Regions from separate parts of the Marinicrinis lubricantis genome, predicted to be linked through region 3. Evidence: riboswitches for the same ligand, from Rfam matches in the RefSeq annotation. Region 3 holds a riboswitch; each other region holds the start of a gene.

Region 1 (10,921 bases), on a different contig from region 3:
TTTTGCAGCTGCTCGAGCTGCCTTATCGGGTCATGGCGGTGTGCACCGGGGACATGTCGCAAAAGACATACAAGCAATACGATATCGAAACAGGATGCCGAGCCGAGGTAATTATGGAGAGACCCATTCATCCTCGAATGTGCTGGACTTCCAAGCGCGCCGCTCACAAATTCGCTGGCGAGATGAAAACGGAAAGCTTCAGTATTGCTACACCTTAAACAATACCGCCATCGCCTCGCCAAGAATCCTGATCCCACTCCTCGAGAATCATCAGCGCGAGGATGGAAGCATCTATATTCCGGAAGCGCTGAGAAAATATATGAACGGGGCGTCCGAGCTTCGGTCTGAAACGAAGGAGTAAACATTTGTAACATAGATGAAATCTAATTTTCATCCTCCTTTAAGATTCGGGGCCTATAATAAGGATCAACCCCCTTTAATTCATATATATACATGTTAAAAGACCCGCAAGCATCAATGCTTGGCGGGTCTCTTTCTGTCTATACAGCGCCGTCCCCTTGGAAAAGGGGCATTGCTCGGTTCTATTGGGCAACCGGTCTGAAGTGTCACAAATAACGCCGGTTATGGATTTCCTCATATACATGCTGCCGAATCTGTTCTTTGGTCTGCTCTTGTATGAGATGAGCCGAAGCGATCCATTCATACTCCCGATCACTGATGCGCCCTTCTTGCGAAAACCGATCCAGCAGCGCAGCCCGATACTCATGTCTATTCAAGTAAGCCGCAGTGATTTCCTTCCCGCTCTTCATTTTCATGGAGACCCTCACACCAAGCACCGATGGATACAACCAAGATTTGAGCTGCACATGCACATGAAGCTCCTCCAGACGGGATGCTAAAATATCCGGATCATGGCTCGGTATGGGCAGATAGTAGATTAAGCCGTGCAGTACGAAATCGAGCTCATCCAGCGAGAGACCGATGCGGCGCAGCGTCTTTGCCGAGACCCGCCGGAGAAAGCTGAAATAAGCGCGTCTGCTCAACATAACAACAATCATCATAAACAAGAGCAGGCTGACAATCGATATATCATTCGTCATCCATCCACACCCCCTGCAGCTTGCGGTATCGCTTTGCGGACGACGACACGATTCTTGCCGTTTCGTTTTGCCTCGTACAAGGCGTCATCCGCTGCTTTCAGCAGCTCGTCCCACGTCCAGCCTCGCGTATATTCCGCTACGCCAATGCTAAGGGTGACCCGGCCGCCCGGCTGCGATTCGCGATAACGAAACGGTTCCTCCTCCACACGGGATCGAATCCGCTCAGCCAATGCAGCCGCATCCTTAGCCTTCACTCCGGGCAGCAGGACGACGAATTCTTCACCGCCAAACCGACAAGGAATCGTAGTCTTCAGATGCGTTTCCCGTAAAATTCGACTTAACTGTATCAATAGCTCATTGCCTTCCAAATGACCATTCGTATCGTTATAATGTTTGAAATTATCCAAATCCATCAATATCGCAGAGAGGGGCCGATCTGCTGCATCTGCTTCCTGGACAAGCAACTCCGCGGTGCGCTGGGCATAGCTTTGATTATATAATCCGGTTAGCCCATCGGTAATGGACATCTTCACCGTCTGATCATACAGCCTGGCGTTTTCAATCGCGACAGAAGCCTGTGCGGCCAGCGGAACAATCGCATCCACCTGTTCGATGGACAACGGATGGTGGTTAATATTGTTATCCACCAAGATCAGACCGATCTGCTTGTTTTGATTAATTAAGGGGACAACGGCAAAGGATTGCATCCGAAATATTTGCCGAAGCCGATGCTGAACCGGGTCATTCAAATCAATGTCATGGATCAAATAGGGCCGTTTATCGTGCAGCGCTTGATGCAGTATCGATTCGGTCTCCGGCGCAATGGTGATCTGACGCAGCAGATCATTCAGCTGTACGTCCTTGATCTCTGCCTCATGCTGCCGCCGAATAAAATCATGCAGGTCCATATTGTTATGGAAGATGTCTTCCCATATCTTATATCCATCCTCTTCGCACATGGAGCCGATCCCGACTTCCCCTTTGATCGTTCCTTCGTCATCTGTAACCAGAAACAGCATCGCACGGTTAAAGCCAAGTCCGTAACCTGCTGTAATCGCTGTCAATATAATATGCAATAAGCTTCGAAGGTCGTTTGTTCGCTGTAGTGCCAGACTAATGTCACTGAGCAGAGAAAGCTGCTTCGCCTGACGGTGCAGCTGCAGCTGTACTGCATGTTGGATTGCCGTCCGGCGTGATGTATATTGAGCGATAAAACCAACAACCAGCGCCAGCAATGCATAGCCAATGTAGATCGGATTAAACGCACTCTCTCCCGTGATCCAGACATACCATGCCGACATCGTGATTGCACCGATCAAGCCTCCTGCCCACCAAAAGGTGTAGGCCCAAATAAGAACTACTGAAGCAGTCCCCCATTGCAAAATCAAACTGCTCTCGGTGCTATAAAGTAAAAGCATGCAAATGGCAGTCACCCAAGTGCAAAGGGCCGCTTTATGTACAGCATCGGGGAGCCTAAAACGGAACCTATTAGACCATAACGCTAACAATATCGCAAATGGAACCCATAAAATATTCATTGGATCACCCGCATCATTCACAAGTCTTTCATGACCATTTCGACATCTATTCGATTATATCCTCCTAGGGGATTAGTTCTATTGGATCACGTTTCAGCTTCGCCCATAAAGAATCCTTGGCCTTCTAATCAAGTAAGAAAAACGCCGGACGGCGTCCTTTGATTCGAGCAAGAAATTATACTAGCTTAGGGTGGCTGTGGGTTATACATCCGGCAATTCCCAATAGAGTCATCCATGGGCAACCTCAAAAACGTTAAACTTTCTAATCTTTATGAGAAAAACTCCTATCGGAGTCCTCGAGGAAGTGCGACCGCATTATAGTGGAAGTTTCAGGTAGAAAAGTTTAGGCCTTTATTACTCTAATGAAGTGAAACTTTACTATGTGGTAAAAAAACCGAGGATCGGTCTCGATCCTCGGTTCAACTCCTACGATATTAAAATACAAAGTCTTCGTCACGCAGCGGCTCGACGTTCAGCGTACGGATGTAGCCGTTCCCCTTCTTCGAGAAAAAGTCGTGCTGCTTCGTCTGCGTCCGAATCCCGTTCATGACGATCGGGTTAATCGGCTCATCTGGAAATTCAGGCTCTAAGCCCAAATTCATAAAGGCTTTGTTCGCATTATAGCGTACATACGCCAGTACCTCATCAGCGAGGCCAATCTTGCTGTAGATTTCCTTCGTATAGTCCTTCTCTACTTCATATAAATCCAACAGCAAGCCTCGAACCGCCTGCAGGCACTCTTCCTGCTCTTCGGACGTCAGCTTTTGGAACACTTCCTGTGCCAAAATGCCGACATACAAGCCGTGAATGCTCTCGTCGCGCAAAATCAAATCAATGATTTCGCCGCTGCTCGTCATTTTCCCTTGACCCGCCAAATATAGCGGATAGAAGAAGCCGCTGTAGAACAAGTAGCTTTCCAGCATGACCGATGCCGACATCGCCAGATATAAGTCCTTCTGGCTGTGTATCTTGTTATAAAATGCGGAGATCGTCTCCGCTTTTCGCTGCATGTGCGGGCTCTGCTCGACCCAGCGGAACAGCTCGTCAATTTCTTCGGTGCGCGCCAGTGTCGTAAAGATGCTGCTGTACGATTTGGCATGAATTTGCTCCATCATGCTCATGAACGACAGCACCGCCTTGCGCTGCAGGCTGTCGACATGCTCCAAAATTTGCGGCATGCCTACGCCGCCCTGCACTGTATCGAGCAGCGTCAGTCCCGCAAGGACCTTCATATACGTATCCTGCTCTTCCGGACTGAGCTGCATCCAGCTCATTTTATCGTCGGAAAGCGGAATTTCTTCGTCCGTCCAAAACTGCATCACATTTTGATTCCAAAACATTAACGAAAAGTCATCGTCAGGTCGATTCCAATTGACTGCTTTCAAAGATGATTCATCCTTCCCGGTTCACATATTCAATCCACGCAAGACCTTCTATTATACGGAGCAGCTCAAGCATTCCTCTACCGAAGCATGTCTTGTACGGGTGTAGTACAGAGATTTCAGACCCTTCTTCGCCGCATAAATATAGTAGCGGGCTAATTCCCGCGTCGTAATGCTGCTGTTGACATGCAGTACGGTCGATATACCTTGATCGATATGTTCCTGAATCTCCGCAATCAGATCGATGACCTTGAATTGATCCATCTGATATGCCGACTTGTAATAGAACATGTTGTCCGGCGCCAGGAATGGCATCGGGTAATATGTCGTCGAATTGGCGTACGTCCGGGTTTCAATCTGATCGACCACCGGCATGACGCTGGACGTTGCATTTTGAATATATGAAATGCTTTGTGTCGGAGCAATCGCCAGTCTATATGCATGATACAATCCGTCACGCTGTACTTTCTCTCTTAATGCAGCCCACTGCTCAGGGCCTGGTATATCCATCCCTTCGAACAGTTGCTTGACTTTGTCCGTCCGAGGGCGGTAATCATTCTCTACGTACTTATCGAAATACGTGCCCTTCGCATAATCCGAATGCTTGAAGCCTTGGAAAGAGCAGCCCTTCTCCTTAGCGATATCCGAGCTCTTCTCAATCGAATAGAAATTCATCATCATGAAGAAGGTGCGCGCAAAATCACGTGCTTCATCACTTTCATAAGCTATTTTATTTTTGGCGAAAAATCCATGCAGATTCATCGCGCCCAGACCGACAGAATGCAGATCGTTATTGGCCTTCCGCACACCGGGAGCGTTCTCGATTTCCGATTTATCCGTCACCGAGGTGAGTGCCTCCATCGCGGCATGTACGGAATCACGCATCTTCTTCTGCTCCATCACATTCACAATATTCATCGATGCGAGGTTGCAGCTAATGTCTTTGCGAATAATGCTTTCTTCTCCGAAGTTGCCGATCGTGGACGTCTCCTGCAGCTGGAAAATTTCCGTGCACAGGTTGGACATTTTGACCGCGCCCAATTCCTTCAGCGCATGCACCCGATTCGCATTGGACTTATTCATAATATATGGATAGCCGGATTCGAGCTGAATAACCGCAATCTTCGTCAGCATTTCACGCGCCGACATCAGCTTCTTCTTGCGGACGTTCGGGTTCGCCAGCAGCTCTTCGTACATGACGTCCATATCCATGTCGTCCATATGCTGGCCGTATGTTTTATAGATCGAGTATGGCGCGAAAATGTAAAGCGGCTCATTCTTTTCAGCCAGCTCATAAAATTTATTCGGAACGATGAGGCCGATCGACAGCGTCTGAATCCGCGTCTTCTCATCGGCGTTAATCTTCTTGCACTCCAGAAACTCATTAACGTCCCAGCCAAAGATATTGTAATACGCAGCCCCGGAGCCTTTGCGCTGACCCATTTGGTCCGCATAGTTAAAGGCGTTCTCCATCAGCTTCATGACCGGCATAATGCCTTTGGCTGCACCTTCCACGCCCTTGATCGGCTCGCCGCGTCCGCGAAGCTTGGACAGATTCACGGCTACACCGCCGCCGATTTTTGACAGCTGCATACACGTGCCCAGCACGTAGTTAATCGAGTTGAGCGTATCGTCCATTTCGAGCAGGAAGCACGATACAAGCTCTCCTCTGCGGCTTCTGCCCGCATTCAGGAATGTCGGCGTCGCGGGCTGTACACGCTGCTCAATCATGGCAGTACAAATCCGCTTCGCTCTCTCGGCATCCCCATCGCCAAGGTGCAGTGCCACACTGACGACACGATCTTCATATTTCTCTAAATACTGGCTTTTATCGTTCGTCTTTAATGCGTAATCCTTATAAAACTTCGAAGCTGCCATATAGGAAGAGAAGGAAAACTTCGCCCCGTGCACGATTTGGTAAAGCTCTTCAATCTGCGCCAAGGTATACTTCTCGAATACATTCTCGTAATAATCGTTATCTATTAAATAATTCAACCGATCCTCGACCGAATCGAAAGAAATATATTTGGACTCTACTTCCTCAAGTAAAACCTGCGCTGCATCCCGGTCCTTCTCCAACCGGTAAAATCCATCCTCGCCGCGCTGCATCAATTCATTGTTCAGCTCAATATGCCGCAATGCTCTGCACTCCTTCCCGGAACCTCGTAATATCTTGCATCGTACCTGACAGCTCAAATTTGGAGATGATTGGCACTCCGTATGTTCTGGAAATCGTATCCGCGCTCTTCGCAAACCCGTCTCCCCAGTTCCGATTACCGCTCGCAGCGATACCCTTCATATATGTATAGTTTTTCTTGAGAAATGCCTGCACCTTCTCTGGCACTTGTCCAAAGCCGGTCGTATACGTAATCAGCACGAACGGCTGATCCAGCTGCATATTCTCATCGATACGGATCGCTTTCATTCCTAATTTGTTGACGAACCGCGATACATTTCCCGTCCGGGAATCATAGGCAATGAGCATGCTGCTATACCTCCTCAACAGTAAAAACATCGGACCCTTGATCAAGGGATTACCCAAAACCGCATTAAAAACGCACCCGTTCTTCAATAGAGAAGTCCGGATGCGCAGGGTTTTGTTCACAAAAGAATAGATCCTATCTTATGTAAAAAAACAAAAGCGCCGTCCGAACACCTCCCTATCTCCCGTAGATCCTCAGTGTTCATGAACAGGCAGGTATCCTGGCTCAAGGATCATCGCTCGCGGCCCCTTCCCAACTTCTACAAGTCAGTGGCTATCGCTGCAAGCTCCTCCATTACAGTGGCGGGACCGCACCGGATTCACACCGGTTTCCCTCTTTTGTTTTGCTAGCTTTATAGACGATATTTCGCAGCAAAACACCTGTTCATATCAATATGTAGTTAACGATTAATACAATACATCAATATATAGTGATGTGTCAATCAATCATGAGACTAGATTTGAATCGTTTTCGCACCCATTTCGTAGATTTATCTCAACCATGCTCGACTTTCAATCCGAATCAATATTTTGACTGCGATTTGAATTATTTTATCAAGATCTGCCATGACCGTTTGATATAATAGATAATCATCACGCCTTATTAGAGAAGGAGGATTCTAATGATACCTGAGCATAACGAGAAGCGCAATATCGAAAGATTTTCCGGCTTTGCCGATGTGTATGATACTTATCGGCCAGAAGCGCCTGCGCAGGTCATTCCGATTTTGACAAGGTATGCGGGAGAACGGCCCTCACATGTCGTAGATGTCGGATGCGGAACAGGATTGTCTACGTTTATTTGGGCCGAGCATGCAGATCGAATTATTGGCGCGGAACCGAATGAGGACATGCGGGCAGTGGCGGAGCAAAAGCTGCAGCAGAGTGGATTGCAGAATATTTCTTTTATTCAGGGGTACTCCAATCAGCTCGAGCTTGAGACAGGCACCGTCGATATCATCACCTGCTCCCAGTCGTTCCATTGGATGGAGCCCGAATCCACGCTGAAGGAAGCCTCTCGTCTGCTCAGAGAAGGAGGCGTATTCGCTGCCTACGATTGCGATTGGCCCCCGACGTTAAGCTGGGAGCTGGAAGTAGAGTATATGAATCTGATCGCTGCAGCGGAGGAGATCCTTGAAGAGAATGTTCCATCGGATCAAAGGGCAAGCAAGCGCAATAAAGAGGAGCATTTGAAAAACCTGCAGCAGAGCGGTGTGTTTCGATATACCAAGGAGGTCGTGTTTCACCATACCGAGCCGTGTGATGCAGAGCGATATGTCGGCATTGCGGTCAGCCAAGGCGGACTGCAGGCGGCACTCAAAGCCGGGCTAGGTGAACAATTCGCGGACGATCTGGCATCGTTTCAACGGAATGCAGATGCTTATTTCCAGGGGAGAACGCTTGAGGTGCTGTTTAGTTATCGAATGCGCCTTGGGGTGAAGTGATAAAGCAGAAAGTCTTATCCTCCTATAAAAAACTGAGGTGCTCCTGCACCTCAGTGATCAATCCAAACGGCCATATATATCAAATTTCTTATAAGAGAATGCTCTATCATAAATAGTTACCCAATCCATTAGGTAGAAATTCACGCTCTTCTGCCTTCTACGCAAATGCCCTTTCGTCTTAACGAATTTGGTTTGATCTCAGAAGACCAAGTGAATGCCCCTCATCTAACTGGTCGCAGAATCCTAGGTTTCTGATGTAACCTTGATGACCTCAGTATCTTGGGTCATCCCATCACTTCCCAGCGCCTGAACATAGATTCGGTCGTGAAAGGTCCGATCCCCGAATTCCCATGTAAAGGACCATCCGTCACTTCCATCGATATCGTAACCCACAAGCTCCCTTTCTCCCCATGTTTCGGTACCGGTAGGGACGATCCAAACCAAAACGGTTTCTGTTTGTTCTGCCTCAGCAAAAATCGTGAATGTCCGTTTATCTGGAGTAACCACATACCAGCCTGCATTTTCGGTTAAATCCGTATAGACCTTAGACAGATGAGCTTTTATATCAGGCAAAGGGGATATCTTTATTGCTGCCTCCTCATTCGAGCAGGCTGACAATAGCAGTAATCCGCATACTAAAATGATTCCAACATAGTGTATTCCTTTCATACTTTCCTCCGATATTTGCGTTTCTGTAAAAGACGATCGATAAGCGATAAGGGTTGCCGTTCTGCAACTATTCATCCTATCATCGTCCCTTCCATTCTCACCATCTTCACATTCTGTAACAGAATTGAAATGCTTTTTTCAGCTTCCTTTAAGGTTGGGGGCCTATACTTTGAAATACCCCCCCCATTAACATAGAAGAATCAAAATACAGACCCGTCTGCATCGAGCAGGCGGGTCTGTTTGTCTTCAACCAACCTATTGTTTATCGCCGATCATTCTACGCCTTCGTTAAATCCGCCAACGAGCGGATCGTCAGCTCACCGGGAACGGCTGCGCTAAAGTGATCCTCACCCGAACGCCGTATCCTGAACTCAACCACCTTCGGTATGCCTGGAATGAGATCGAAGTGATTGTCGCTGAAGATGCCTTCGGTCTCGGCAGACAGTGTAACGTAACGAGCCAATGTGTCCGTTTGCAGCAGCACCCGTGTTCCTCCGCTCGCTTCCACCGACTCGCAAGTAATGGTCGGATTGTGCAGCTCCAGCTGCTTCGCCGTGACGAAATAATACGTCCTGCTATCCAGCAGTTGCCCATCCTGTTCCAGCTCGGCCAACAGCAGCACCTGTTCGGGGCGATAGCCTCGCAGCACTTCTTCCGCTTTCAGCGAATAGACCACCTGCGCCTCATTCGGCCCTGCCGATGCCGCAGGCTTCCACTGCTGCAGCAGCTTGCCGCTGAAGTCGAGCAGCATAATCCGCAGGCTTCCGCCGATTTCCTCCAGCGTATCGTTGATAAGATGAAAGCCGATGCTTTCTCCGGTTCCGTCCATCGAGAGCAGCACATCCTGAAAACTGCTCTTGCTCGTATACTGCAGCGCCTTCCAACGGCCGTAATAATCCATCCCGGCCCAGGAAGCGACCGGCCAGCAGTCGTTCATCTGCCAGTACAGGCTGCCCCTACAGTACGGCTTGCGGCGGCGATGCGCCTCAATCGCCGTCTTCATCGCTTCTGCCTGCTGCAGCTGGCTCATTGTCAAGAACGAGCGGAAATCCTTCGGCTCCGGGAAGTACATCTCCATGTACTGCCTGATGAGCCGATTGCCGCTGCCGTTCTTCTGATGCTGCAGCATCACCTCGGACTCCAGCTCCATGTCGGACTCCTTGGCATAGGTGCGCACCGTCTCCCATTCGGGGAACGACTGGAAGCCGTATTCGCTCATGAACCGTCCGATAACCTTGTTGTAGTTCTCGAACGGCTCGACATTGTGCCATACGCCCCAGTAATGGATGTCGCCGCTGGACGAATCATTGCGTGCATGCTGCGATGCATCGTTCGTCCAGTCTGCCATCGGAGAAGACGGCCAATACTCCGCAATAGGAGCGATTCTCTGAACCGCTTCAGGCAATATCCGGTGGAAGATCGCCTCGTAGTCGGCCCAAATCTTCTCCCGCAGCTCCGGCGAATATTGCTGCTTCCAACCCCAACCAGACTTCTCATCGTAATGAGACCACGCCGTATCGATCTCATTATTGCCGCACCACAGCACGATGGACGGATGATTGCGCAGCCGCTTTACATTCTCCTCAGCCTCAATGCGGACATTATTCAGAAACGCCTCGTCTCCCGGATACATACTGCACGCGAACATAAAGTCCTGCCATACCATGAGTCCGTACGCGTCGCACAAATCATAGAAGTCATCCTGCTCGTAGATGCCTCCGCCCCACACCCGCAGCATATTCATGTTAGACTCCACCGCGCTGACAATCTCATGCTTATACCGCTCGTACGTGACTTCCGATACGAAGCTGTCGTTCGGGATATGGTTCGCTCCCTTCGCAAACACAGGAACCCCGTTCAGCTCTATATAAAATGACGTTCCTGCTTCGTCCTTCTCCCGCACGAGCCGTACGGATCGAAGTCCGGTCTGGACGGACCGCTCCGCTAATGTGCGGCCCTCCTGCACATACTCCGCATAGAACGTGTACAGGTGCGGCTCTCCCAAGCCGCGGCACCACCACAGCTTCGGATTTGGAATCTCCAGCTTCAGCTCTACTGTGTTCACGCCGGCAGCTAACATCACGTCCCGCTCCCACTCTAACCCTGCAGCCGAAATTTTAAGCTTCCCCTGCCAATCTGCTTCGGATTCAATTTCAGCGACAGCCGTAAGCTCGGCGGCATTCGTTGTGACACGGTCTTGGCGAATGAACAGATCGGTGATGCGAACGTTCGACCACGCTTCCAGACGCACCTCTCTCCAGATGCCGCTCGTCACAAATCGGGGTCCCCAATCCCAGCCATAATGATACGGCGCTTTTCTAGCAAATACGCTGATTTTCTGATC
Region 2 (10,921 bases), on a different contig from region 3:
GTTCACGTATATGAATCGGACGAGATGACAAGGATGGGACAAGGCAGTAGGCTTCATCGCTAAGCTGCATCAAGAAGGAATGAAAATGATAAAACAAAACAAAACAAAGCCTCGCTTCACAGCGAGGTCATTTTTATATCAATATGTAAAATATTGTTAAATTTAAAATAGGTAATCCTTAATCTACATCATACCAAAATGAAAAATTGCAGTCTACTATTTTTGTGAAGATTATGCCAAAATATTGAAGCGGTCACATGAGAAGGAGGAGAAGTTGATGCTGGATGCGGCGTTCTCGGATGAGCAGGAACGTTTAGAGCAGACGAGAAAGGAAATTGACAAGCAGCTTAGTTCGATAGGCCCGAGATATTTTGGCGATGATTATACGGAACAAGTGTTGGATGCCATCAGAGAAGAGCAGCGGATGCGGTTAACGGCATTATCGGCAGAACCTTATTTTGGAAGGATTGACTTTCAGGAGCCTGATCAGGATCAGCCGAAGCGGCTGTACATCGGAAAGCATGGACTGGAGGACACGGAAACCGGTGATCCTCGCATTATCGATTGGAGAGCGCCGGTAGCCAGCTTGTTTTACTCGTTTACCGGCGGGGATCAGCCGGTCATCTATGATTCCCCGGATGGAGAGATCGAGGGTACGATACATCTAAAACGAAATTTGGCAGTACGTCAGGGTGAACTGCTGCGAGTGGTGGACAGCTACGTCCGCGGCGGAGAGAATCTGGATGTTCGGGATGAGTTTCTGCTCTATAAGTTGGGGGAGAAGAAGGACAATCGGCTGCGGGATATTGTATCTACGATCCAAGCTGAACAGGATCGAATCATTCGTGCGCCCCGCAACAAAGCACTCATTATTCAAGGGGTGGCGGGGAGCGGGAAAACGACGGTAGCACTGCATCGGCTAGCCTATTTGATTTACCAATACCAAGAGCAGGTGCGAGCCGAACGTATGGTAATTTTTGCACCGAACACGATGTTTTTGGATTATATTTCGGATGTGCTTCCTGAACTGGGTGTAGGCGGGATTCAGCAGACGACGTTTACTGCATGGGCACTTGAACAGATCCAAGATGAGATTCACCTGACGAAGGAAGAGACGCAGCTCAGCCATTGGTTCAAGCCGGATCGGATCAGGCCGATCAGCAATCAGGTGCCCGGGCGTTTCAAAGGCTCGCTTCGTTACAAGAGGTGGCTGGACAGCTGTTTAAAAGTGTACGAGAAAAATAGCACGCCTATGGAGAATTTGGAGATTTGGGACGGAAAGGTGCTCGCTGCTTCGGAAATTCGCCGCTGGTATGACGAGGAATATCGTCATTATCCTTTGGCGAAAAGGAGGGAGCGGGTTATTGCCCGGATCAAACGATGGATGGAGATGGAATTGAGTTCACAGACACTCACCAATCCGAAGGAAAAAAGGAAGCTGGCGAGGCAGCGCTTCAGCTCCTATGTGAAAAAGTGGCCTGAACCGACACCGCTAAGCGTTTACGGGTGGTGCTATGGTTATGGCATGGGGAAGGTGCGTATCAGTGAATCGGAACCGATGTATCAGAAGCTGCCGGAAAAGCTCGTCAGCTGGACGAGAAAAAGATTGGAACGCGGAAAGGCCGATGCGGAGGATTTGACGGCACTTGCATATATCAGCCTTAAACTGTATGGAAGAAAGGGCAACATGCTGGATCATATCGTGATCGATGAGGCGCAGGATGTTTCTCCTTTCCAGATTGCACTGCTGAAGCAGTTCATGAGGGAGCCGTCGTTTACGATTCTTGGGGATGTGGCGCAGGGTATCCATGAATATAAGGGAATTCGGGGTTGGGGTGAATTCACAGAGCTGTTCGAACCGGAGCAGCTTTCATTTCACCAGCTGCTGCAGAGCTATCGTTCCACAACCGAAATTATTGAGTTTGCCAATCGGGTGTTAAAGCATGCCGGGGATGAGATGCCTGCGGCTGTTCCTGTATTTCGCAGCGGAGAACCGGTTCGTGTGACCGAATATGCAGCCCATCCAGAAAGGCTGGAGCAGATCATAGAGTTTCTCGAAGCATGCAGGGCATTTGATTCGATTGCTGTCATGGGAAGGACGTTGGAGGAGTGCAGAGAAATTCACGCAGAACTTACAGCAGGCGGCTGGGAACCGGTACTGATCGACGGAAATGAAACGAAATATCGAGGCGGTTTGTCAGTGCTGCCAGTTTATTTGTCTAAAGGCTTGGAGTTCGATGCGGCCTTGCTGCTGGACGTAGACGAAGCGCATTACCCTGCTACGACTCAAAACGCCAAGCTGCTTTATGTAGGATGTACGAGAGCGCTGCACAAGCTGCACCTCTTGTACGCCGGCACGCCTTCAACGCTTCTGCAGTAATCGAATGAATCCCGAAAAAATACAGCCATTTCCGTGAAAGGAAAGGCTGTATTTTTTGTGATGCTATTTTCTTCTTATGCTGGTGATAGATTCAATCTTCGCCATTGGATATGGTCGATTGCTTAAGTCATTACACCTTTACAGATAATTGCTTTCTTGCTTCTTTCGCCGCCTGCACCATGTTCGAGAGAGCGGCGGCGGTTTCTTCTTTGTTCCGTGTTTTCAACCCGCAATCTGGATTGACCCAGAATCGGTCTGGGGGCAGCACCTTTAAAGATTCCTCAATGATGTTCAGCATTTCCTGAACTTCAGGCACTCTCGGGCTGTGAATGTCATATACGCCAAGCCCAATGCCTTTTTCATACGGCTGCTCCTGGAAGGCATGGATCAGTTCCCCGTGGCTTCGAGACGTCTCAATGGAGATGACATCGGCGTCGAGTGCTTTAATGACATCGATGATTTGGTGGAATTCTGCATAACACATATGGGTATGAATCTGGGTTTCATCCTTCACATGGGAAGTGCACAGCTTGAACGCTTTGACCGCCCACTCGAAATAATCGTCCCATTCACTTCGCTTGAGCGGCGTCAATTCTCGAATGGCCGGTTCATCCACTTGAATAATATGAATTCCGCTCTGCTCCAGCAAAGAAACTTCCTCTCTAAGAGCGAGTGCAATTTGATAGGCGACGTCTCGTTCTGGAATGTCGTTGCGGACGAACGACCAAGCAAGTATCGTGACGGGACCGGTCAACATTCCTTTGATCGGCTTGTGTGTCAGCGACCTTGCGAATAGCGTTTCCTGCAGGGTCATCGCAGCGTCGTGCGAGACATCTCCATAAATGATAGGCGGTTTAGTGCACCTTGACCCGTAAGATTGCACCCATCCGTTCTGGGTAAAGGTAAATCCGGAAAGCCGCTCTCCGAAAAACTCAACCATGTCGTTACGTTCAAATTCGCCATGGACAAGGACGTCCAGTCCAAGGTTCTCCTGAATGTCGACCCATTCCCGTATCTGCTCCTGAATGAACGTTTGATACTGCGCCTCAGTCCATTGTCCATTCTTCCATTGCCGTCTCGCTTTCCGAACCTCCGCGGTTTGAGGAAAGCTGCCGATCGTCGTCGTTGGCAGAGGAGGAAGCTGCAGTTTTTTTAACTGCTTTTGGTAGCGCTCTTCGAAGGTGGTGGTTCGAGCCGTACTCAACTGATCAATGGCTTCCATCTGGTTGACTACTTCAGCGACGCGCCTGGAAGGGGATTGATTTAATCGAAGAAGTGCCGCGCGACTTGCGAAAGCAGCTTCCTCTGCGCTGGCATTTCCTGTATAGGCGCGTGACAGTACTACGACTTCCGCCAGTTTCTCATCGGCAAAGGCTAAAGCTTGCTGAATGATTGGATCCGGCAGTTGTTCGTATTTTACAGTGACAGGGACATGCAACAGACTGCAAGAAGGCTGTATGATCCAGCGATCTGGAGTGATGTATCCGGAGATTTCACGCAGCAGCTCTAGATCCGCCGCAAGATCGCTGCGCCATATGTTGCGCCCATCGATGATGCCGATCGCGAGCTTTTTGTCTTGTGGAAACAGTCTGGAGCGGAGCACCGCCATGTTTCCTTGACGGCCATGGACGAAATCAAGGCCGAATGCTTGAACGGGAAGCTCAAATACTTGTTCCGGCATATGAACCGAGTCGAAATACGTTTGCAGAATCAAATTCAAACCAGGCGCGGCTTCCGCCATTCGCTCATACGCGGCTTTGACCCAAACCAGCTCTTCTCGTTCCATCTCCAGAACTAAGGCCGGTTCATCCAGCTGTACCCATACAACGCCTGCCTGCTCCAGCTGCTTCAGCACTTCTCCATACAGCTCGGCAAAGGTCATGAGAAGAGACTGCAGCTCGGAAGAGGCGTAGCCTTTGGCGCATTTAAGAAACGTATACGGGCCAACCATGACCGGCTTACCTTCCAGACTAAGCTCCTCTTTCGCTTCCAAATAAGCTTCAAGTGGTCGATTGTGCGTGAGTTTAGGCTCTCTCTGCCCGATTTCAGGAACAATATAGTGATAATTCGTATTAAACCATTTGGTCATTTCACAAGCTGCGGCTTCCTTCGTTCCTCTGGCCATAGCGAAATAGGTGGCAAGATCTACTTTCCCTCCCGCATAGGGAAAACGTCCTGGCACAAGACCGAACATCGCGCTGAGATCAAGCATATGATCATAAGCGGTGAAATCACCTACAGGAACCAAGTCGATGCCGGCATCCCTTTGTTTTCTATAATAGGATAGCCGCATCTCTTTTAACTGCTTGTACAGCTCCTCCTCCGCTATTTGTCCTTTCCAGAAAGCCTCCAGCGCCTTTTTCCACTCTCGGTTTTCGCCGATGCGCGGATATCCTAGATTACTGGTTTGAATGGTTGTCATGGTTTCGTACCTCCTTCAAAATGGTTGTCAATCGAATCATCTGCACATAAAAAACGGCTTCTTCCCGAAAAAAAGAATAGGGAAAAAGCCGCTTCATGATCGTATTGAAACGCTGCTTTCACACCTCCCTATCTCCCGTAGGTTCACAGTGTATTTAGAAACAGGCAGGTCTCCTGACTCCAGAATCCTCATATCCGTCCGCCTTCCCAGTCCGGGGACCAGTGGCTGTTTCATTCTGACTGCGCTGAAAACCTTAATGCGTTCAACGCTGGACGGATACTCCTCTGTTACAGTGGCGGGACCGTGCCGGATTTTCACCGGACTTCCCTTTTCATCTTGAGTTCCCCTTCATACAGTGGGAATCAAGAACCTGCTTCCATATATGGTATTGAGTTGTACCGTATCATCATACGATATTTTGAAAAAGAATGTAAACTACAATTTACAAAAAGAGGACGTGATTTCATAGAATCCCCCTCTTTCATTGATCCAGATCAAATCATAAATTCATAGATTAGCCGAAGCACTTCGCTTTTGGAATGGGTGCACAAGGTGTTGTATACTAGAGCTATTCATGAGCAGGAGGGTTATGATGATTGTCATATTATTTAGATTGTTAGTGGTTATCGCGTTCATCTTGCTGGCGATTGGCATTTATAACGTGATGAAAGGTTATAAGCATATTGTGAAAACAGCGAAGCAGGGAGTTGAACGCTGTCCTGCCTGCGACCAGATCATCTCAGTGCCCCAGTCCGTTACGAATTGTCCGAAATGCAATGTGAAGCTCGGTCGGGGAGCGAATGGAAGTCTATTAATTCGAATTAATGATTAAGATGATGGTGGTGATACTTCGTGGATAAATATTTCACTTTAGAAGAAGCAGGCAAGCTGCTGCCTATACTGGAACAGGAATTAGACAAGCTTCAAGCACTCAAGAACCGGTTTGATGAACTGTACGCCTTTTTGAAAGAAATGCGGTATGAAGGGGCAGAGGAGCGGGCGCTGTTTCAAGTGGAGAGCGAATTGGAATTTTTACAGATTGAAGCAAAGCTGCATATTCAAAATATATTTAAGCAAGGCGTCCAATTAAAGAGCATTGAACTGGGTCTGCTGGATTTTCCTTCGAGGCTGGAAGGGGAGGAAGTGCTGCTTTGCTGGAAGCAGGGAGAGGACGGGATTACTCATTATCACGGAGTGAACGAGGGATTTATGGGTCGAAAAGTCATTCAAGACGAGGATCGATTTTATTGATGAGATGGAGGATGTCCGGATGGAAAAACAAAGGTGCGGATGGGTCAACCAAGAGTCGCTCTACATAGCGTATCACGATCAAGAGTGGGGCGTTCCGGTGCACGATGATCAGAAGCTGTTTGAAATGCTGATTCTCGAAGGGGCCCAGGCGGGATTAAGCTGGTGGACGATTTTGCAGAAGAGGGAGCATTATCGGCGTGTATTTGATGGGTTTCAGCCGGAGCGGGTAGCGGCGTATGACGAAGCGAAGCTTGAGGCTTTGTTGGAGGATCCGGGGATCGTGAGAAATCGATTGAAAATTGCAGCGGCTGTTCAAAACGCGAAGGCCTTCTTAGCTGTACAGCAGGAGTTTGGGAGTTTTGATGCATATATTTGGCAGTTCGTAGGCGGCGCTCCCCGTGTGAACGCTTGGAAGGAACTGAAGGATGTGCCGGTGACGACCGCGGAATCGGACGCGATGAGTAAGGATTTGAAGAAAAGAGGGTTTAAATTCGTCGGCTCGACGATTTGTTACTCGTTTATGCAGGCAGTAGGAATGGTGAATGATCATGTGTCAGATTGCTTTCGCCACAAGGAACTGATCGAATAAGGAAGGCGGGTCTCTTCACTTCGAAGGCCCGCCTTAAATATGTTGATGGCCTCTTTATTCCTTCCAAGCTTGCGGATGGCCGTCGCCAATATATTCAGCTGCTTTGGCATTCGCTTCAACTTGCTCTGGATTTTTGCATCCAGGAATGACACAAGTAACGGCATCATGTTTCAGACACCAGGTGAGTGCCCATGTAGCCATATTCATTCCCTGAGGAACTTCCTGTTCACGAATGTGCTGAACTTCTTCCAGTTTTCTTTTGACATCTTCCGCGTCTCTGCGTGAACGGACATCGTTGCCGGCAAAGGTTGCACCCGGCTTATATTTTCCGCTGAGGAAACCGCTGGCTAGGGGAACGCGAGCAAGTACGCCTAAATCCTGTTCAATACAGGATGGGAAAACTTCCTTCTCTGGTTGACGTTCAAGGCGGTTATAGACGACTTGAATGACATCCGCGCCGACTTTGCTTGCGGCAGACGTTTGATGGATGTTGTCATTCGCACCGATCGAGATGCCAAGGTATCTAACTTTTCCAGCCTGCTTGAGTTTATCCAGGGCAGTCCAAAGAGCATCATTGTCAAAATGTTCATTGGAGCCGGAATGGAACTGCAGCAGGTCTACATAGTCGGTCTGCAGTGCTTTCAGAGAAGCGTCCAATTGCTGAGCGACGCCATCGGGTGAATAATCGTTCGTCCGGTCGAACAAGCTGTTGAAGCGGTGGCCGAATTTCGTAGCGATCACCCAGTCGTCCCGCTTCTGGTTCTTCATATATTGTCCGATCAGTTGCTCCGATAGATGATCACCATAGCATTCAGCGGTATCGATTAGATTGATGCCCAGTTCCTTGGAGCGGTCTAAAATATCGGCTGCCTCTTGCGCAGTATATTCTTGACCCCATTCTCCGCCGAACTGCCATGTGCCTACGCCGATGACAGATACCTTGAGATTCGTGCGTCCTAATCTGCGATACTTCATTCTAAGTCACCCTCCTCAATATCATCTCCTGTCCAGTATAGAACCAACAAATGACAATTGCAATTTCCGAAAAAGGATGCTATACTACTTTTTGTCACTATTTCATATGCGGGTGTAGTTCAATGGTAGAACTCCAGCCTTCCAAGCTGGTAGCGTGGGTTCGATTCCCATCACCCGCTCCATACATAAAAAAGTAGAGCCGCAAGGCTCTTTTTTGTTGGGTGACGGGATGAGAAGCCACAAAGGGTTCGACCGTCCGTGAAGGCATCGAAGGGGAAGCGAAGTAGGACGCGCGTCAGCGTTAACCATAGTCGAGCCGTAAGGCTCCATTTCCAATAAAGGAACGCTGAGTATTCCCATCACCCGCTCCATACATAAAAAAAGAGCCGCCGGGCTCTTCTTTTAGAATATATTGTAATGGCGCCTACCGAGAATCATTCAACCATTATTACTCCAGCTCCGATTGTTCGATCCATGCTGTTCGTTTGGATTTCAATCCTTGAAGTGCGGATTCTGTGGAAGTATGCTCGGCTTGCAGTTTGAGAACGACGGTGCGAATTTGATCCAATGCTTCGAGGACTTGTTCTTGAGCATTCTTAATTCGTCCTTGAACGACCCAATCCGTAATCAGTCCATCAAACCAATAATCGGCCATTTTCAGCAGGCCATCGATTTCGACTTGAATGTGAAAGGAACGCTTTAAATCCTCTAATTCATCTTGGAAGGATTGAAGCAGGTGGTTGGCGTTATGGATATATTGCTTGGCGTCGTCGATGTGGTTATGCTTCAGATGTGTGCTGATCATTCCTCCACCGCCCCACATATCCCAATTCCCCCAATTCTCAGCCTTTTCCAAGCTGGCAGAAGCATCTTCAAGCGAGGCCATGACACGTTTGCCGGCAGACACCGCCTCGGCTAGCTCTTTGAGCATCACCGCATGATCTGCAATTTGCTCATCCATGTCTAACAAAAGATTGTTGGAGGCAGGGGCACTGCGCAGATATGCTTCCTTCTCGGCCAGCCATTCGCTGTATTCGTGCTCTGCATTCCGATAATTGAGCAGGTCGTCTCCGATGCTCTTCAAGTCATCGTTAAGATCCTCGAGCTCCTGTTTCGCTTCTTGAAGCTTGAGTGCAGCGGCCAAAGCCTGCTGGCGTTCCAGCTCCAGCTGTTCATCTTTACTGCGAAGGATCGTATGAAACAGGTTTGTCAGGGAAAGCCTCATCAGCTTCTCGACGTCGGCCTGTTCTGATTCGAGTTCCAGTTCCAAACGCATGACGACACGTTCCTGTTCCCTCAGTCTTTTCTGAAGACTTTCTCTGCGGGACTCCGCCCGGTGCAGCCGATGCATACGTTCCTTCGCATCCATCAAGCGGTGCTGCAGTTCTTCTAATGTCTTCACACTATTCTCCCCCCATGTTCGAAAACTGAAACACTGTCTTTAGTATTGTTTAACTACGAGAGAAGGAGTAGGACGGTTCCGTAATCACAAGATCCTCCCTCTGATTAAAATATTCCTTTTAATCCTAGTATATCCGATAATAGATAGCCTTGCTTGTAAAAAATGATGAGTGAACTGCATGTATTCGGAACATATGACATTTGTCATTAGAAAGTAATGACTCCTTAGACTTCAGTGACCGAGTCCTTCTGTTTTACGATAAAGCTATCAATTGCGGAGGTGAACGTATGAATGCAGTTACGGTTCGTCATGTAACCAAAACCTTCAAAGGTAAAAAAGCGGTGAACGACATTTCTTTTACGATAAAGGAAGGGTCTATCGTCTCGATCTTAGGACCGAACGGAGCTGGAAAGACGACGACGATGATGATGATGCTCGGCTTAATCCAGTGCACAGAAGGGATCATCCAAGTATTCGGCAAAGAACCGGGCCGTAAGGAAGTGCGTGAACGAATTGGCGCTATGCTGCAGGAGGTGAGCGTCCCGGACGGACTTACCGTCGGTGAAATCATTGACTTGTTTCGCAGCTATTATGTCAAGCCTTTGCCGAAGCAAGAACTGCTTAAGCTCGCTGGGCTTCAGGATGTAGTGAAGAAAAAAGCGGATAAGCTGTCCGGGGGGTTGAAGCGCAGGCTTAATTTTGCACTGGCGATCGTGGGAAATCCGGATCTTATTTTTCTAGACGAACCGACGGTCGGAATGGATATAGCAGCTCGGCGGCTGTTCTGGGACAGTATTCGCGCCATGGCGAAGCAGGGGAAGACCATCCTGTTCTCAACGCACTACTTGAAGGAAGCGGACGATATTTCAGATCGGATCATTCTGTTTCATCGAGGGACGATTGTTGCGGATGGAAGTCCTGAGGAAATGAAATCGATGCTTACAAGCCAAACTTTATCATTCATTCCGGAAGACTCGGCGCTTCTGGCGGAATTATCTCAATTAAACGGCATTATGGGATCCCGTGCAGAGGGGCAGCGGTTGTTTATCGAGACGAGGCAGGTAGAAGAAGTGCTGGCTTTCATATTTCAGAATGGATATAAAATAAAAGGACTGCGGATCGACCAAGGAAGTCTGGATGACGCATTTGAACAACTGACTGCGGATGATGCGGAAGAGTCCGAACAGGAGGCGGTGTAGCATGAACATGCTGTGGATGCAAAGTGTAATGGACGTAAGGCGTATACTGCGGAATAAGTATTATGTGATTTCTTCATTGACGATGCCGATTCTGTTTTACGTAATCTTCACGAGGCTGGTACAGGGCGGAAGTGAAGGGATGGATGCGGGGGAATGGCAGGCGCGTTATCTCATGTCCATGACGACTTTCAGCATCATGGGAACGGCGATTCTGCAGCTAGGCATTCGAAATGTAGAAGAACGTTCCAAGGGCTGGGCATTGTTTATGCGTATTACCCCATTGCCGGCGAGCATCTATTTTTTGTCCAAAATGATTGCACAATCGGTCATTCATCTGTTGTCGATCGTTGTTATTTTCATCGCAGGTATGCTCATCAATGATATACAGCTGTCTTGGGCGACTTGGCTGTTCAGCGGATGCTGGATATTTCTAGCTGCATTTCCGTTCTTGGCACTCGGCACGCTGCTGGGTACGATGAAACGGGTCGATACGGCGGCGGGTGTTGGCAATCTGTTTTATTTTGCGTTAGCTATCACGGGGGGCATGTGGATGCCGATCGAAATGTTCCCCGATATTATGCAGGCTATCGGCAAATGGCTTCCATCTTACAGCTTCGGATCAGGTGCTTGGGATTTAGTAAGCGGTGAAGCGCCGAAGTGGCGGGATGCGGCCATTCTGATCGGTTATATGGTCCTGTTTATG
Region 3 (10,921 bases):
AGACGGATGTACAAATGACGAAAGACGGTCATCTTGTTTGTATTCATGATGAAACGGTAGACCGTACGACATCCGGTTCGGGATGGATTCGAGATATGTACTTGGATGATCTGAAAAAATTAGATGCGGGGTCTTGGTTCCATTCGTCCTTTAAGCAAGAACGCATACCGACATTAGAGGAGCTGCTGGATCTGTCGGTTCGGCACAACATTTATTTGAATATTGAATTAAAAAACAGTACGGTGCGTTATGAAGGCATGGAGCAGCTTGTGGCCGATATGATTCGCAGAAGGAATTACAGCAGTCAGGTCATCATATCCAGCTTTAACCACGAATCTTTGAAAATGATGAAATCCGTTGCGCCAGAAATCGACACCGGTGTGCTGTACCACCGAAATATTCAATATCCTTGGCTTTATGCTTGCCAATTAAGTGCAAACGCTCTCCATCCCTCGAAAGCTCTTGTAAACGATGAATTAGTTCGATCTGCGAGCTCTTTTCATATTAAGGTTCATCCTTGGACGATTAATGATGCGAAGACGATGGAGAAGCACATTCGTATGAATGTCCACGCGATCATTACCGATCATCCGGACCAGTTAAAGAAGCTTGTGAAAAAATTATAGAAAACAAGCTGTCATCTTTTGTATGTTTTTTGTAAAATAGAGGAAAACATGGATTCGGATCTGGATCATCGGGCAAGGGGAAATGTTATGGGTCTGACATTATTCAACGATATGTTACTGAATATAAAAGATATGCTGCTGCAGCTGTTGATCGTGCTTTTTCCCTTCTTCCTGCTGCAGGTTCATTGGTTGAAGGAAAGCACTTTACAGCTTCACAAGTGGGGCCAACAGAGGGTTGTCAGCGTGGCCTGCACGCTTGGAATTGTCCTGAGTCTTTTTTTTTCAGTAAACATCCATGAGCAGATTCGGTTTGACCTTTCACATATTCTGTTGATTACTTCTGTACTGTATGGTGGTTATGTATCCGGCTCTATTGCCTTGCTCGCCCTTATACTGTTTAAAATCATTTTTGCACATCACGATCTTCTCATCACCGGCTTTATGAATGGCGGGATCTTTCTGCTTTCGATTATATTTATACGGCGTTACGTAGACGCGAATCGGTTAATTAAGGTATCCTTTTTTACTACGATGGTATGCTTGGCCTCCATTGTGCAAAGTCTATTCAATTTATACTTGATGTCAACGAAGCAGAGCGGATCGATTAATACAGAAATCGCCGTCCTGCTCATGATCTATCCGCTTGTCGGAATGATGGCGATATGGATTATTATTCATTTGGTTGAAAATGTGCGAGAGAAGCAGTTAATGGAGATGGAAATTCAAAAGGCAGAAAGATTGAATATTATCGGACATTTGGCTGCCTCAGTGGCTCATGAGATCCGTAATCCGATGACGGTTGTACGCGGCTTTATGCAAATTTTTGATAAGGAAACGTTTATTCCAGACAATAAAAAAGTGTATATTAAACTGATGATTCAGGAACTGGATCGCGCCGAAGGGATCATTAACGATTACTTGACCCTTGCAAGACCCAGACTGGAAAAGATGGAGCGGATTGCGATTAAGGAGCAGATGGATTCTGTGATGGAGATCATTTCATCCTTTGCGATGCTGCACAATATACGAATTCAACATCAAATGGGTCAAGAAGACCTTCATGTAAAGGGGATTCCCGAAAAACTCAGCCAAGTGCTGATCAATTTAATAAAGAATGCCATTGAGGCAAGTCCTGAAGGCCAAATTGTACATATTAGCGCATATCGAACCGAGGAAAAAGCGGTCATTGAAATTAAAGATCAAGGCATCGGTCTTAGCCAAGAAGAAATTAAGCGGATCGGTACACCGTTCTATACGACGAAGGAGAACGGTACGGGATTAGGACTTATGGTATGCTATCAAATTATTAAATCGATGAATGGGAAAATCGAAGTGTTCAGTGAGAAAAATAAAGGAACCCAGTTCATCATTAAGCTTCCCGCCGTAGATTAATTCTACGGTTTTTTTGTGGTCATATAAATCACTTGGAAGAGGGATGCGTCTATGACTATGCTGTGAAATCAAGGAATGTGCAGGGACTCGCTGCCTATTTTGTCCTTTTCTTGAACTCTCAGGTGCAGTATAATATTTCTGTTAAGCAAATAAGCGCTGAGATTACGAACAAGGAGTGTTGGTTGCGTTTGAAAAACTTTATCCTGCTGCTTCGGTTTGCTTTATATATGCTGAGAACGATCCCGAATCTGAACAAGGCTAAGAAATATGCCAGGGAAGGTAAGGAAGCGGAGAGGGTCGCCGTCGTTCAGCGACAAGCGAAGGATTGGACCTCTTATATTTTTAAATTGATCAAATCGGAAGTCATCGTGCATGGGGAAGAGAAAATTCCTACAGACCAGGCCGTTGTATTTGTAGCCAATCATCAAGGATACTTGGATATTCCGATCATTATGCATGCCGCACCGCAGCCGGTGGGATTCATTGCGAAGGAAGAGCTGAGAAAGATGCCTTTGATTGGTACGTGGATGCAGTACAAAAATTGCATCTTTATGGAGCGAAATAATGTACGTCAGTCCTTGAAGGCTATTAATCAAGGGGTCCAGTATCTGAAGGAGGGCCACTCGATGGCGATTTTTCCGGAGGGGACCAGAAGTAAAGGTCCGGAAATGGGAGAATTCAAGCCGGGCAGCTTTAAGCTGGCGACAAAGGCGAGAGTGCCGATCGTTCCAGTAACGATTAACCATTCCTACAAGCTTCTTCCAGAAGGGTTAAAGCTGAATCCGGGCGTCGTAGAAGTCACTTTCTCCGAACCGATTCCTACGGAAGGGCTTTCTAATGAAGAATTAGGCCGTTTGCCGCAATTGGTGCAGGAAGAGATTAGGAAGCACATTAAACCTTAGAGCGCCATACATAGGATTGAATTGAATACGTTGAAATATAGGTGTTGAGGGCATCTTCATAGATGCTTCAGCTTAAAAGGGAAGCCGGTGCGAATCCGGCGCGGTCCCGCCACTGTCATAGAGTAGTGTGCTGCCAACATGTCACTGTTTGCTTGCAAGCGGGAAGACGGCAGCAGGCGATGACTCTTAAGCCAGGAGACCTGCCTATATGTATCAACACCTGCAATCCTACGAGGAATAGGGATGGTGTTCGAAGCAGATCGTTTTGGCGATTTTGCATATTTCGACTTAAGACTTCCCTAACTAGGGAAGTCTTTTTGCTGCGCGGGGATTATGAAAGAAACGATGAATCTAGTATGGTTAAGGAACAAATAGAGAGGGGAAACGAGGATGAAGAGAATTTTATGGGTCATGGGACTTGCCTTGCTGCTGGTATGGAGTACATTTCAGCCCTCCGTGCAGGCAGCGGGGGAGGAAGTCAATACCTCTGTTGATTTGGCTGTTCTGCAAGCGGATATCGAGCAGGCCGCAAAAGCTGTATTACGGCAAGGTCAAATATCTGAATGGAGTGCGGTTGGATTGGTTCGTTCCGATAGGACTTTGCCCGACGCATATTCTGATGAATTATTGAAGGAAATCGTCAGTGAACGTGGTAAATTCCGTTTGGTTACGGAGTTGGAAAGGAAAATCATTGGTTTGTCTGCGGCAGGCATCGATGCGGGAGACGTCTTGGGTTATTCTTTAGTGGATGAACTGCTGAATCACTCCGGGATGACGGGTCAAGGATCGAATGGAGTCATTTATGCGCTGATCGCTCTGCAAAGCAGCGGGTATGAGCACTTGGAATCGAGCGAGTGGAGTGTAGAGCACTTGGTCGACTGGCTTCTTAAAGAACAAAATGAGGATGGCGGTTGGTCGCTGACAACAGATGGAGACAGTGACATTGATATTACGGGGATGGCATTAACCGCGCTGAGCCCGTATTTGGATCAAGAAGCGGTCAAAATATCGACGGATAAGGGTGCAGCGTGGATATTAGATCGGCTGACGGAGGCGGATTTACAAGCTACGATATCATCCGAGAGTATTTCCCAGGCAATGATTGGTCTATCGTCTATTGGGCAAAATCCACACCTCTTGTATGAGCAGCTCCTTCCGTACCGGTTGACAGATGGAACATACGCTCATTTAGAAGGTGAGCAAGGAAATGCGATGGCAACGGAGCAAGCATTCTTAGCTTTAACGGCGTATGAGCTGTATCTAAACGATCTCCCCGGTGTGTATGAAGGGTTAAACAGCGTTCATGCTGAAGTGATTGTAGAAGGTCCAGAAAATACGATCGTATCTGGTGAGGTGCATGCTTCACAAGCGCTAGAAGCGGTGCAAAAGCTTCTTGCTAAAGAACAGATTTCTTTACATATCGAACATTCCAGTTATGGCCGATATATCACATCGATTGATGGAATTGAACAGGGACTGTATGGCGGTTGGGACGGTTGGAATTATGCAGTATACCGCGGAGGGGCATGGGTTCCTGCAGACGAATATGGAGCCATGGACCAATTTTCACTTCAAGAGGGAGATCGACTGTACGTCTATTACAACGATGATACCCAGTTGATCGATTCGGTGACGCCAGGCGAGTCGTTCGTTAAAGCGGAAGGGATGATGACGCTTCAGGTGAATACATCGGTTTGGAACTGGGATGCCGGGAAGGCGGAAGTGGCTGCAGCTGTCGGTGTAACTGTCCAAATCGGTCAGCAAACGGTTCAGACGGACGTCTACGGACGTGCAAACATAGATGGCCTGCCAGCTGGTGAATACGATGTGAAAGTGACTGCTTATGATTCGGAGAAAGGAGCACTCGTCGTCCCGTTTTACAGCAAGGTCAAAGTGAATGCGAAAGAAGCCGAGGTATCCGTTCGGGTTGAAGGACCGAGCGGCACTTTGGCTCACGGCCGAGTTGAAGCAGCCAACGCCCTGCAGGCAGTTCAGCGGCTCCTTGATAACGAGAAGGTAGAGTATGAAGTGAAGGATTCTTCCTTTGGTCAATATATTACGTCGATTGGAGGAGTTGAACAGGGACTTTATGGAGAGTATGACGGCTGGAATTACGGTGTAAAAAGGGATGGGGAGTGGCTCCCTGCAGCATCGTACGGCGCAATGGCTGATTTTGAGCTGCAGCCGAGCGATGAACTTATTGTCTATTACAGCCATAATACGGAGCTGATTGATTCTGTTGTGTTGGAGCCTTCGGTTCCGAATTCTGGAGAGCTTCTTAAAGTGAAATTGACGAAGTCAACCTGGGATTGGGCGCAAAATCAAGAGATCGTGACGCCTGCTGCCCACGCCTTAGTGACATTGGGAACGAAGACGGCGACAGCAGATGAGAACGGAATCGCAGTATTTGAACAAGTCGATGCAGGAACTTACGAAATGACGATTACTGCGTATACAGAACAAGGTCCCGGATTTGTAAAGGAGTTCGTACCTGTTCGAATTGCACCTTCTTCTGCTGCAGACTTTTCAGATCAAGCGGAAATATCAAGCTGGGCGTACAGCTCTGTCGAGCAAGCGGTAGAAAGTGGTTTCATTTATGGGGTGAGTACGGACGGACAGCAGTTTGCACCGAAGAAATCACTGTCACGTGCCGAATTTATTTCTCTGCTGAATCGCGTATTGGATATACAGCCACAGGATGCCGTGAATCTTCCATATAAAGATGTCCCTGCCGATGCTTGGTACAGCGGTGATGTTGCAGCAGCGATTGAAAAAGGCTATCTGCGGCCTGATGGTGAAACGTTCGAAGGCTTAGAACCGATCACACGTGCTGAAATGGCGCTGCTCACGATTCGTGCGTTAGATCTACCATCTGTTGTGGGGGCCGAGCAGTTTACGGATTTACAGAGTGTATCTTTTGAACAGATTCCGTATATTGAAACAGCCGCTGTTCATCAATTGATTGTTGGATCGGATGGAAAGTTCATGCCGCATGATGAAGTATCTCGTGAGATGGCTGCTGCTGTGATTTTACGTCTAGATGAGCTGTCCGCGGCAAACTCATAACATTACGGCATTTATTATGAATTGAATCAAGAGATTCGTGTGAATTAGCGGGATATAGAGCCTCTTTTGAGGGGCTCTATATCCCTTTCATAAGGAGGTTTGGCGAATGAGAACATATGGATTTGTCTGGGTCATCTTGCTATCGTTGATGCTGGCTGCATGTGGGCCATCCACGACATCTACGGATCAGTCAGGAATCCCCTCAAAGATGTCGGAGCAAGGTATCCGTTCGGAGGATAATTCCGCAGAACAACCAGAGGTGCCAAATCGAGCGGAGGATGAGGATAAAGCGTCAGAGCTGGAACACCCCCCCGAGCAGAAGCCTGCGGTGGCCGGGGAAATGTCAAATGATGAACCGTCGAAGCTGGAGGAGTCGGGTTCTTTATTAGAGCCAACACAGTCAGAGTCGTCACTTCATGCACCGGAGAAGGAACCGGCTTCTGCGAGCCAAGCCATGCCTGAGCAGTCTGCACCGAATGAAACAACCGGAGATACTCCTGCCGAGTCAGAGCGCATCGACCAGGTGAGCTTGATCATACTCGGCTTGGAGGCGGAGGAGTTATTACGGGTGGAAGTTGAATTCGAGAAAGGGGATACCGTTCTCGATATACTAAAAAAGGGAACGAGATCAAGCGAAATGCCGATGGAATACCGAGGCAGCGGTGCATTCTCATATGTGGAGGGCATCAATAATTTGTATGAGTTTGACTACGGACCAACCAGCGGTTGGAAGTATGAAATAAATGGCGAATATATTTCAAAGAGTGCTGGAAGTGCAGAAGTTGAAGTGGGCGATCAGTTGACCTGGTATTATGTGACTGAAGAAGAGGATAGCGAATGAGATCGGATGGCCTTCGGGGAATTCATCCCGCCCCAGCTCTGTTGTATTTTTTAGCTGCAGGGATATGCATTATGCTGTTCAACCATCCTTTCATGGCAGCGTTCATGCTGGGTATGCAAATCCTACTTTCCATTATTTTAGACAAGGGACGTTCCCTGTGGAGACTTCGCTGGGTCATGGTCATCGGATTTGGGTTTGTCGCACTGCTTAATCCGCTGTTCAACCATCGGGGAATGCATATATTATTTTACTTTATGGATCAGCCGATTACCGGGGAGGCCCTATTATATGGTGTGAATCAAGCGATGATGCTGATTTCGCTGATCCTGTTATTCGTTTCATTTCAGACAATTATCGATCCTCCCAAATTTTTAAATTTATTTGCTCGTTTCTCGCCCAAGGCGGCTCTCATCGTTACGATGGCTTTCCGATTCGTTCCACTTTTTCGCAAACGGTTGGAAAACATCTCAATGGTGCAGCGGACGAAAGGGATCACAGTGAGCTCAGGTACTTTGAAGCAGAGGTGGCTGAGCGGAATGAGGCAGCTGGAGACGCTGCTGACGTTGTCAATGGAGGAATCAGTGCAGACCGCAGAGTCGATGGCAGCAAGAGGATACGGCCCGCGTAAGAGAACATCCTATGTCCCCTATCGCTGGAAATTGCAGGATGTTGTATTTGCGTCTGCGGTTTTTGTGCTTTGGATCGCCTGCTTCGGCGGATGGTTCTTAGGCAAAGGTCAGCTGATCATATATCCCAGATTAGAGGAATGGCAGCTGGATTCAGGAGACACGATCATATTGGTGACAGCGGTGCTGCTGCATGCGGTGCCTTTCATTGTAGAAGGAAGGGATTACCTGCTATGGCGTACTTAGAATTTCAAAAACTATCCTTTCGGTATCCAACAGATCAGCGAGATGCTCTGAGCGGTATCGAGATGGAAATCCGTCAGGGGGAATTTATTGTCATATGCGGTCCCTCGGGCAGCGGAAAATCCACTCTGCTGCGCCACCTCAAGCCGGAGCTGACTCCAGCAGGTGATCGTAAGGGAGATGTGCTCTTCAAGGGAAGTTCCCTCTATTCCAGTTCAGGTGCTGAAGCCGGACGTGAAATCGGCATGGTGCTGCAGGAGCCAGACAGTCAAATCGTCTCTGATCAGGTACTGACGGAATTGGTTTTTGGTCTCGAATCTCACGGTATTCCAGATAGTGAGATGCGTCAAAGGATCGCCGAAATTGTTCATTTTTTCGGGATGGAGGATTGGCTTCATCGTTCTACGCATACCCTTTCCGGTGGACAAAAGCAGCTGCTGAATCTCGCTTCTGTGATGGCATTGCAGCCTTCTGTACTTTTGCTCGATGAACCGACCGCCCAATTAGATCCAGTGGCGTCTAGGCAGCTGCTGCAGTGGCTGCAGCGGCTGAATGAGGAATTTGGGATGACGATCGTCATGTGCGAGCATCGATTAGATGAATGTATCCCGCTGGCGGATCGCGTGCTGATGATGCGGAATGGCCATTTGATGATGTCAGCTGCGCCACGAATGTTTCTTCAGCAGTTAAACGAACAGCAGGAGGAGGAACTTCAGCTTTATATGCCGATTCCTTCCCGCCTCTACTATGCGTGTTCAACGGCTGAAGGAGGCACAGCGGACCAGGGCGTCCCACTTACGGTCAAGGAAGGGAAAGGCTGGTTTGAGCAGTGGGACGGTAAGTTTGCTGTGGATCATTCCGAGCTGCAGCAAACTACGGCAGTGGCTGGGGCAAAGTCAGGGAAGCAGCAAGAGGTATTACGGTGCTCTAACGTGTCGTTCAAATATGAAAAGCAGGATCCGTGGGTACTGCAGCAGCTGAATTTGACCTGTACCAAAGATGATTTTATATGTGTGCTCGGGGCGAACGGCTCGGGAAAGTCGACACTGCTGCAGATTCTGGCTGGATTTCGCAGGCCGGTAAATGGCAAGGTTCGATTGCTGGAGAAGGATATATATCGGATGAAGGACAAGGAATTGTATCGCAGGATCGGATATCTGGCGCAAAATCCGCTTCTGCATTTTGTATATGACACGATTGAGGAAGAGCTAGAGCATGCCGCGATTCGCTCAGAGCAGGATCCGAAACACAGTGTGGAGGAATGGCTCAATTTCTTTGGGCTGCAGCCCCTTCGGAAGCAGCATCCCTATGATCTAAGCGGCGGGGAACGCCAAAAGGCAGCTTTAGCCTCCATCATGATAAGTCGTCCGGAAATTTTACTGCTGGATGAGCCGACAAAAGGATTGGACCCGGTATTTAAACAGCAGCTGGGAGAACGGCTCACAGAGATGAGCAGGCAGGGGGTGACGATCGTGATGGTGACTCATGATGTGGAGTTTGCTTCTCAATATGCGAATCGATGTTTGCTCCTGTTTGCGGGAGAAGTCACTTCTCAAGGAACACCGGCAGATTTTTTCAGCCGCCATTACTTCTATACCACTGCGGTCAATCGAATCGTCCGTTCTCAGCTGCCGAATGCCATTACAATGGAGGATGTTCTGCGATGCCGAAGCTGAATCAAACGGCTGTTTGGTCTGTAGTTTTTCTCTTATTTGCTTCGGTCATCGTTTATCATACGATATATCATCCGAGGCAGTACTTGCTGATGAGCTTCATTTTGTGCATTGCGGCAATGCTTCCGTTCTTTATTCGTTTTGAAGCGCGGCATCTTCATGCTAGAGAAGTCGTGCCGATCGCTGTACTGGTTGCACTAGCAGCCGTGAGTCGTGTTCCTTTTAGTGTTCTTCCCAGCGTACAGCCACTGACGTTTATTACCGTGATCTCGGCAGCGGTATTCGGAGCGGAAGTGGGATTTTTAGTCGGAGCGCTGTCTGCGGTCGTCTCTAATATGTTTCTGGGTCAAGGACCTTGGACCATTTGGCAAATGTTCTCCTGGGGGCTCATCGGTTGGGCAGCGGGTTTGCTGCGTCATACTTGGGTGATGCGCAATTACTGGGGGCGAATCTTATTTGGTATCGTAAGCGGAATGGTCTTTGGATGGCTGATGAATTTATCCAGTATATTGGCAATCGCGAGTGAGTGGTCCTGGGAGCTGATTTTAACTACTTATGGAGCAAGTGTGTATTTCGAATTGATGCACGCTGCGGGTAACGTTCTTTTCTTTGCGGTTCTTTCGAATAGTTGGATCAAGGTGCTTCAGAGGTATAAGCAAAAATATCAAGTATTGTAGCATGGATTATTTGAAAAGGAAAAACGAATGAAACAAGGCCGAGCATGCGCCCTAAGCATGCTCGGCCTTGTTTTTATGGCCAACAAAGATAATGACCTTATTCAGGTGTGAGCTATTATCAGAGCAGCTATTGCAGCGTATGATTAAAAAAATCGGGATGCTGCAATGGAATGAAACCAGTGAAATGGCCCATAAGCGGGGTGAAACCATGCCCTGTGTTTAACGCTGCAGTTTAGCCGAATACGTTTAGTAGGGCATGTGTTTTAGATGTAAGCAAATCTTAAAATAATGACAAGCAGTACGAACAGAACTAAGACGAATGCCGCATTCGGCACACCATGAACGGGGTAATGCGGTAGAGGAGCCGGGTTGGCGTGGCAATGACAGTCATGATGAGAACCCATCGTATATGCGGGAGCTTGATTCGCCGTGTAAGCCGGCATTTGCATGTTCGGCAGATGGTGCAAATGATCCATGAGATTCATCCTCCTCCAAATGTCTACTCTCATGGATAGTGTATGCAGGCGGACAGATGTGGACTGGGTAGATGTCATGCCGCCCGCGGAATGTGCAGGAGCACAGACCCAGGCTCTCAAGATGCCGCTGTATGGTTCCGGAAAGCCTTCAGCTTCCGATGAACCCAATATAGATTGATGAGGAGCATCACTGCACCAACTGCGAAAATACCTCGAATCGTAATCCAACCGACTAAAAAACCGCCTAAAGTCGGCCCAACCAGATTGCCTAACGCGAGAAAGCTGGAATTAAAACTATAGGCACGGCCCTCCATACCTTCCGGTGTATGTTTACGGATCAGTGCATTGACGGAAGGGATCATTCCCCCCATGAAGATGCCGAATAAAAATCTAGCGATC

The links. Region 3 has a riboswitch for cobalamin ahead of ACFPXP_RS17905 (S-layer homology domain-containing protein). Riboswitches for the same ligand answer to the same signal wherever they lie in the genome.
Region 1: it holds a riboswitch for cobalamin, as region 3 does, so the genes downstream of both, nrdI (class Ib ribonucleoside-diphosphate reductase assembly flavoprotein NrdI) here and ACFPXP_RS17905 (S-layer homology domain-containing protein) in region 3, are expected to answer to the same signal.
Region 2: it holds a riboswitch for cobalamin, as region 3 does, so the genes downstream of both, metE (5-methyltetrahydropteroyltriglutamate--homocysteine S-methyltransferase) here and ACFPXP_RS17905 (S-layer homology domain-containing protein) in region 3, are expected to answer to the same signal.

What each region holds. Positions count from the first base shown of each region.
Region 1 covers NZ_JBHSQV010000182.1:26,143-37,063, reverse strand. Annotated here, with positions in the region: partial or broken gene serS (serine--tRNA ligase) at 1-361, shown strand, start outside; gene ACFPXP_RS19205 (hypothetical protein) at 567-1,061, opposite strand; gene ACFPXP_RS19200 (sensor domain-containing diguanylate cyclase) at 1,058-2,479, opposite strand; gene nrdF (class 1b ribonucleoside-diphosphate reductase subunit beta) at 3,034-3,984, opposite strand; gene nrdE (class 1b ribonucleoside-diphosphate reductase subunit alpha) at 4,036-6,120, opposite strand; gene nrdI (class Ib ribonucleoside-diphosphate reductase assembly flavoprotein NrdI) at 6,107-6,466, opposite strand; cobalamin riboswitch at 6,658-6,863, opposite strand; gene ACFPXP_RS19180 (class I SAM-dependent methyltransferase) at 7,087-7,908, shown strand; gene ACFPXP_RS19175 (hypothetical protein) at 8,152-8,577, opposite strand; gene ACFPXP_RS19170 (beta-mannosidase) at 8,855-10,921, opposite strand, start outside.
Region 2 covers NZ_JBHSQV010000034.1:13,473-24,393, forward strand. Annotated here, with positions in the region: gene ACFPXP_RS05675 (hypothetical protein) at 1-63, shown strand, start outside; gene ACFPXP_RS05680 (HelD family protein) at 278-2,380, shown strand; gene metE (5-methyltetrahydropteroyltriglutamate--homocysteine S-methyltransferase) at 2,511-4,802, opposite strand; cobalamin riboswitch at 4,949-5,191, opposite strand; gene ACFPXP_RS05690 (hypothetical protein) at 5,392-5,634, shown strand; gene ACFPXP_RS05695 (DUF2203 domain-containing protein) at 5,655-6,053, shown strand; gene ACFPXP_RS05700 (DNA-3-methyladenine glycosylase I) at 6,073-6,642, shown strand; gene ACFPXP_RS05705 (aldo/keto reductase) at 6,697-7,617, opposite strand; tRNA gene ACFPXP_RS05710 (tRNA-Gly) at 7,726-7,799, shown strand; gene ACFPXP_RS05715 (hypothetical protein) at 8,066-9,019, opposite strand; gene ACFPXP_RS05720 (ABC transporter ATP-binding protein) at 9,307-10,218, shown strand; gene ACFPXP_RS05725 (ABC transporter permease) at 10,220-10,921, shown strand, end outside.
Region 3 covers NZ_JBHSQV010000179.1:12,958-23,878, forward strand. Annotated here, with positions in the region: gene ACFPXP_RS17890 (glycerophosphodiester phosphodiesterase) at 1-626, shown strand, start outside; gene ACFPXP_RS17895 (ATP-binding protein) at 714-2,018, shown strand; gene ACFPXP_RS17900 (lysophospholipid acyltransferase family protein) at 2,207-2,920, shown strand; cobalamin riboswitch at 2,943-3,142, shown strand; gene ACFPXP_RS17905 (S-layer homology domain-containing protein) at 3,311-5,986, shown strand; gene ACFPXP_RS17910 (DUF4430 domain-containing protein) at 6,093-6,827, shown strand; gene ACFPXP_RS17915 (energy-coupling factor transporter transmembrane component T) at 6,824-7,699, shown strand; gene ACFPXP_RS17920 (ABC transporter ATP-binding protein) at 7,687-9,372, shown strand; gene ACFPXP_RS17925 (ECF transporter S component) at 9,360-10,046, shown strand; gene ACFPXP_RS17930 (hypothetical protein) at 10,310-10,522, opposite strand; gene ACFPXP_RS17935 (MFS transporter) at 10,639-10,921, opposite strand, start outside.